2 linked regions of the Pseudolabrys taiwanensis genome follow. The protein of the gene in region 1 interacts with the protein of each later gene in a pairwise test. Links are inferred from orthologs where the notes say so. Each region holds a gene or a part of one and is shown in the gene's direction. Other genes may lie near its edges. The genes, in order: secD and pheT.

Evidence for each region.
Region 2: the proteins of secD (region 1) and pheT interact in binary tests that used the Escherichia coli proteins (3 or more experiments, as listed by UniProt). The link is inferred for Pseudolabrys taiwanensis from one-to-one orthologs.

What each region holds. Positions count from the first base shown.
Region 1 is NZ_CP031417.1:1,252,935-1,256,224, reverse strand. What follows is about bases 27-3,001. They hold secD (protein translocase subunit SecD), read left to right. Parts: upstream 27-702; coding sequence 703-2,301; downstream 2,302-3,001. Other genes in these bases: secF (protein translocase subunit SecF), read left to right, coding at 2,359-3,001; yajC (preprotein translocase subunit YajC), read left to right, coding at 310-663; DW352_RS06025 (ATP-binding protein), read right to left, coding at 27-92. Outside these bases: more of DW352_RS06025, read right to left, coding at 1-26; more of secF, read left to right, coding at 3,002-3,258. UniProt on the Escherichia coli protein: Part of the Sec protein translocase complex. Interacts with the SecYEG preprotein conducting channel. SecDF uses the proton motive force (PMF) to complete protein translocation after the ATP-dependent function of SecA.
Region 2 is NZ_CP031417.1:3,771,893-3,775,257, reverse strand. Bases 187-3,236 are described here. They hold pheT (phenylalanine--tRNA ligase subunit beta), read left to right. Parts: upstream 187-532; coding sequence 533-2,941; downstream 2,942-3,236. Other genes in these bases: DW352_RS17900 (Dph6-related ATP pyrophosphatase), read right to left, coding at 3,038-3,236; DW352_RS17910 (hypothetical protein), read left to right, coding at 187-528. In the rest of the region: pheS (phenylalanine--tRNA ligase subunit alpha), read left to right, coding at 1-48; more of DW352_RS17910, read left to right, coding at 70-186; more of DW352_RS17900, read right to left, coding at 3,237-3,365.

The sequences.
Region 1 (3,290 bases):
CTGGCAGGCTTGGCGGACGTCTTGGCGGATTGCTTGGCGGACGCCTTGGGCGCCGCTTTAGGCTTCGATTTGGAGGATTTCGACTTGGCCATGGGGACATTCTTTCGAGAATGACGCTGCTCTTAGCGGGCGGGGGGTGTGGACGGCAAGGGCGCCTGGAAAAGGCCCCAATCGGCGGCTTTGGCAGGGCCGTGCGGCGTTGCTTTTGACCGGGCGGCGGTTATAGTCCCGCGCAAATTTAGGCGGTGGCGGCGGGTTTTAGGCCCGGCCGGCGCGGCACGGCCAGAACCGGAACGAGGATCTCCAACGATGTTTACGACGCCCGCTTTTGCCCAGGGATCGCTGTTCGGGGGCGCCGGCGGCGAGGGCGGCATGATCATGTCGCTCCTGCCATTCGTCCTGATCTTCGTGATCATGTACTTCCTGATCCTGCGTCCGCAGCAGAAGCGCGTGAAGACGCATCAGGAAATGGTCAAGAATGTCCGCCGCGGCGACACCGTCATCACCAATGGCGGTCTCGTCGGCAAGGTCACCAAGGTGATCGACGACGATCAGGTCGAGATCGAAATCGCCGACGGCGTGAAGATTCGGCAGATGCGGCAGATGCTCACCGACGTGCGCTCCAAGGGCGAGCCCGTGAAAGAGGATGCCGCGGCGAGCTGAGCGGCTTCCTCGTAGTTCTTCAATCGAAGTCGAGACGTCATGTTATATTTTACCCGGTGGAAGGCGGCGGCGATCGTTCTGACGGCGCTCGTCGTCTGCCTGTTTGCCGTGCCCAACTTTTTTCCGTCTTCGGTTGTCGAGAGCTGGCCGAAGTGGGCGCAGCGCCACATCGTGCTGGGCCTCGACCTGCAAGGCGGCTCGCACATCCTTCTGGAAGTCGACAGCAAGGCCGTCCGGCGCGAGAAGCTTGAGTCGCTGCGTGACGACGTGCGCCGCACGTTGCGCGACGGCCGCATCGGCTATACCGGCCTTGCCGTGCGCGGCAACAGCGTGGAAGTGCGCGTTCGCGATGCCGCCAGCGTCGATCAGGCGTTGACCAAGCTGCGCACACTGTCGCAGCCGCTCGGCGGTATCCTGAGCGCGACCGGCCAGAGCAGCCTCGACATCACGCGTGACAACGACCTTATCCGGCTCACCGTCACCGAGCCGGCGATCATCGAGCGCGTGCGGCAATCGGTCGATCAGTCGATCCAGATCATCGAGCGCCGCGTCAACGAGCTTGGCACCGTCGAGCCCTTGATTCAGCGCGAAGGCACCGACCGCATCCTGGTGCAGGTCCCGGGCCTGCAGGACCCGACCCGCCTCAAGCAACTCCTCGGCAAGACCGCCAAGCTCGACTTCCGCATGGTGGACACCTCGATCCCGGCCGAGCAGGCGCAGGGCCGCGTGCCGCCGGATGACGATCTGCTCTACAGCAGCACCGGCCAGCCGAAGACGCCTTATCTGATCGAGAAGCGCGTTTTGGTCTCCGGCGCCGATCTGACGGACGCGCAGCCGGGCTTCGACCAGCGCACCTCCGAACCGATCGTCAGCTTCCGCTTCAACACGTCGGGTGCGCGCAAGTTCGCCGAGGCGACGCAGCAGAACGTCGGCAAGCCCTTCGCCATCGTGCTCGATAACGAGGTGATCTCGGCGCCGGTGATCCGCGAGCCGATTCTTGGCGGCTCCGGGCAGATCTCCGGCAACTTCACCGTGCAGAGCGCCAACGACCTGGCGATTCTGTTGCGCGCCGGCGCGCTGCCGGCGCCGCTGACCATCATCGAGGAGCGCACCGTCGGTCCCGGCCTCGGCCAGGATTCGATCGCCAAGGGCAAGCTGTCGTCCTATGTCGGCGCCGCGCTCGTCATCATCTTCATGCTCGTGACTTATGGCCTGTTCGGCCTGTTCGCGAACATCGCCGTGGCGGTCAACGTCGCCATGATCTTCGGCATCCTGTCGCTGCTCAACGCCACGCTGACCTTGCCCGGTATCGCCGGCATCGTGCTCACCGTCGGCATCGCGGTCGACTCGAACGTGCTGATCTACGAACGCATCCGTGAAGAGGTGCGGGCGGGGCGCACGCCGATCAACGCCATCGATGCGGGCTTCTCGCGCGCGCTGGCGACGATTCTCGACTCCAACATCACGACCTTCATCGCCGCCGCCGTGCTGTTCTACATCGGCACGGGCCCGGTGCGCGGCTTCGCCGTGACGTTCGGCATCGGCATCCTCACCACGGTTTTCACCGCCTTCACGCTGACGCGGCTCATCGTCGCCTATTGGGTACGCTGGTGGCGTCCCAAGAGCGTTCCGATCTAAGGGGAGCTGCCGTTGCGCCTGCTTCGTATCGTTCCGGACGACACCAAATTCGACTTTATGCGCTTCAGGCGCATAAGCTTTCCTATTTCGGCGATCGCTTCGATCCTGGCCATTTCTCTCTACTTCTTCCACGGCCTGAACTTCGGCATCGACTTCAAGGGCGGCCTGCTCATCGAAGTGCAGACCAAGTCGGGCGCGGCGGCCGATCTCGGCGGCATGCGCACGACGCTGGGCGGCCTCGGCCTCGGCGAGGTGCAGCTTCAGGAGTTTGGCGCGCCGAACGACGTGTTGATCCGCATTGCCGAGCAGCCGGGCGGCGATGCCGCGCAGCAGGTGGCGGTGCAGAAGGTGCGCACGGCGCTTGGCGACTCCGTCGAGTACCGGCGCGTCGAGGTCGTCGGTCCGCGCGTGTCGGGCGAGCTGTTGTCCTACGGCGTGATCGGTCTCGGCCTCGCGATCCTGGGCATCCTGATCTATCTGTGGTTCCGCTTCGAATGGCAGTTCGCGCTCGGCGCCATGATCGCCAACGTGCACGACATCGTGCTGACCATCGGCTTCATGTCGGTGACGCAGATCGACTTCGATCTGACCAGCATCGCGGCGCTGCTGACCATTCTCGGCTATTCGCTCAACGACACGGTCGTCATCTACGACCGTATCCGCGAGATGCTGCGGCGCTACAAGAAGATGCCGATGCCGGAGCTGCTCAACGGCGCGATCAATCAGACCTTGTCCCGCTCGGTCATCACCCACTTGACGGTGTCGCTCGCCTTGCTGGCGCTGTTCCTGTTCGGCGGCCAGGCCATCCACTCCTTCACCGCGACCATGCTGTTCGGCGTGGTGCTGGTCGGCACCTACACCTCGGTGTTCATCGCGTCGCCGATCCTCATCTATCTCGGCGTCGGCCGGGGCACCGACGCCCTGACCGGCCCGGCGTCCAAAGACAGCAAGCCGTAACGGCCTGTCCCGCTCGTCCCCGCGAAAGCAGG
Region 2 (3,365 bases), 2.5 Mb from region 1 along the record:
TTCCGTCCGCTCGACTTCCCGACATTGGCAGGCGGCCTCAGTCCGTGACGATCCTGATGGAGTAATGTCATGGCTTGGTGGTTCGATCGTCCATTGCTGAGTGCGATCACGCGCAATTGGGACGAGGCCGCGGTCAAGAACTATCCCGAGCGCATCCGCCGGCACGAAGAGTCGATTCCGACGCCGATCTCGGAAGCGCTGCAGAATATCGACGCGAAAGCGACCGGGTTGCTCACTCACGTGTCGATGATGATCGCCGGCCTTGGTTTGATCGCGCCGCTGGTCGCGAACCATCGTTTTGAAGAGGCCATCATCGTCGGCGAGATGGCGGTCTATCTGATCCTCGCCGTCGGCTGCCTGCGTTGTTTGACGATCTTCGGCCCGCGCGACCTGGGCGTCGACACGGGTCTGGCGGGGATCGGTTCGGAATTGCTGCTGCGGCGCGAGCTTTATGCGCTGTGTGTGCGCGCTGCCATCATCATCACCATGCTTGTCGTCATCACGTTGCCCGTTCTGTACTTCTGGTAGTCGAATGAAATTCACCCTGCCTTGGCTCAAAGACCATCTGGAGACGACGTCGTCGCTCGACGAAATCGTCGACAAGCTCACCATGATCGGCCTCGAAGTCGAGGCCGTCGAGGACAAGGCGAAGGAGTTCGCGCCCTTCAAGGTCGTGCAAATCCTCGAAGCCGTGCAGCATCCGAACGCGGATCGCCTGCGCGTCTGCAAGGTCGACAACGGCACGGGCGCGCCGCTGCAGATCGTCTGCGGCGCGCCGAACGCGCGCGCCGGCCTCAAGACCGTGCTCGGCCTGCCGGGCACCTATATCCCGGCCAAGGACATCACGCTGTCGGTCGGCAAGATCCGCGGCGTCGAAAGCCAGGGCATGATGATCTCCGGTGCGGAGATCGGCCTCAACGACGACCATAGCGGCATCATCGAAATGCCGGCCGATGCGCCGATCGGCGCGCCTTTCGCCGAAGTGCTCGGCCTGGGCGACGCGGTGATCGAGATCAATCTGACGCCGAACCGTCCCGACTGCACCGGCGTCAACGGCATCGCGCGCGATCTCGGCGCCGCGATGATCGGTACCTATAAACAGAACGCGCCGAAGCCGATCAAAGGCACGTATCCGTGCCCGGTGAAGGTGACGATCGAAGCGCCCGAATTGTGCCCGGCCTTCGGCCTGCGTCTCGTGCGCGGCGTCAAGAACGGCCCGTCGCCGGAGTGGCTGCAGAAGCGTCTCACTGCGATCGGCCTGCGTCCGATCAATGCGCTGGTCGATATCACCAACTACATCACCTTCGACCGCGGCCGGCCTTTGCATGTGTTCGACGCCAAGAAGGTGACCGGCAATCTCACCGTGCGCCGCGCGCAGAACGGCGAGCAGTTGCTGGCGCTGGACGGCAAGACCTACACGCTCGACCAGGGCATGTGCGTGATCGCCGACGCGCGCGCCGTGGAATCGCTCGCGGGCATCATGGGCGGCGAGGAGTCGGGCTGCGACGAGAATACGACCGATGTGTTGATCGAGTCGGCGCTGTGGAGCGAGATCAACATCGCGCAGACCGGGCGCAAGCTCGGCATCAACACCGACGCGCGCTACCGTTTCGAGCGTGGCGTCGATCCGGCGTTCATGCTGCCGGGCCTCGATCTGGCGACGCAGATGGTGATCGATCTGTGCGGCGGCGAGCCGTCCGAGGCGGTCGTTGCCGGCGATCCGGCGCCGAAGGATCGGCTGATCGACTTCCCGCTGTCGGAGATTCCGCGCCTGTCCGGCCTCAAGGTGCCGTTCCCGGAGGTGCGCCGCATTCTGGAGCGGCTCGGCTTCTTCGTAGCCGGCCAGGGTGACCAGGTGAAAGTCGCGGTGCCGTCCTGGCGTCCCGACGTGCACGGCCGCGCCGACATCGTCGAGGAAGTGGTGCGCATCGTCGGCGTCGACGAGGTGCCGTCGACGCCGTTCCCGCGCGGCGAACATGCGCGCAAGCCGGTGCTCACCACGATCCAGAACCGCACGCGTAAGGCCAAGCGCGCGCTCGCAGCGCGCGGGCTGACCGAAGCGGTGACGTGGTCGTTCGTGTCGAAGCGCGAGGCGGAATTGTTCGGCGGCGGCGCGGCGGAGCTGGTGCTTGCCAATCCGATCGCGGCCGAACTCTCCGACATGCGGCCGAGCCTGCTGCCGGGCCTCATCGCCTCGGCACAGAAGAATGCCGACCGCGGCTTCAACGATGTCGCCTTGTTCGAGGTGGGCCAAATCTTCAAGGGCGAGAAGCCGGAGGATCAGTTCACCGCCGCGACCGGTCTGCGCCACGCTTTGGCCAAGCCGGAAGGCATCGGCCGTCATTGGTCGCTGCCGGCCAAATCTGTCGATGCATTCGACGCCAAGGCCGACGCCTTCGCCGTGCTCGCGGCCGCCGGCGCGCCGATGGCGGCGTTGCAGATCGTGCCCGGCGGACCGGCCTGGTTCCATCCGGGACGCAGCGGCACCATCCAGATGGGCCCGAAGAACGTCATCGGTTACTTCGGCGAACTGCACCCACGCACGCTGGCGGCGCTGAAGGCGGAAGGTCCGCTTGTCGCGTTCGAAGTGCTGCTCGAGGCGATCCCCGAGCCGAAGGCGCGCGCGACGCGCGCCAAGCCGTTGCTCGAGCTGTCGCCGTTCCAGCCGGTCGAGCGCGACTTCGCGTTCCTCGTCGATGCGGGCGTGAAGGCCGCCGAAATCGTGCGCAGCGCGCAGAACGTCGACAAGAAGCTGATCACCAATGTCGCCGTGTTCGACGTCTACGAGGGCAAGGGCATCGAGCCCGGCAAGAAGTCGATCGCCGTCGCCGTGACGTTGCAGCCGCGCGAGAAGACGATGACCGACGCGGAGATCGACGCGCTCGGTCAGAAGATCGTCGCTGAGGTGAGCAAGCGCACCGGCGGCGTGCTGAGGGCTTGACCTAGACCCGTCACCCTGAGGCGGCCATGCGAAGCATGGCCCTCGAAGGGCGACGGCCCCGGCCGTTCATCCTTCGAGGCTCGCTTCGCTCGCACCTCAGGATGACGGGACGAGGTCCGCATACGCGAATCCGTCGCGCTCGACGCGTTCGCCGACCGTCACCGCGATCCGCCGCGACAGCATCGGCCCGGCGACGACGCAGGTGTGAAACTCGCCGTTCTCGCCGCACGGATCGGCGTCATCCGGCAGCGCCGCGAGCAGCGCGCCGTCGAAGCGCCTGCCGGCAAAATCGGCGGGCAATTTCTTCAAATCGACCGTGGCCAGGTGCGCCTCCAGCCCGCCGGCGATCATGTCGCGCGCCAGCGCCTCGGTCGGCCGCTGCCACAGCGGAAACACCGGCGTGATGCCGATGGCCTGCAGCTTC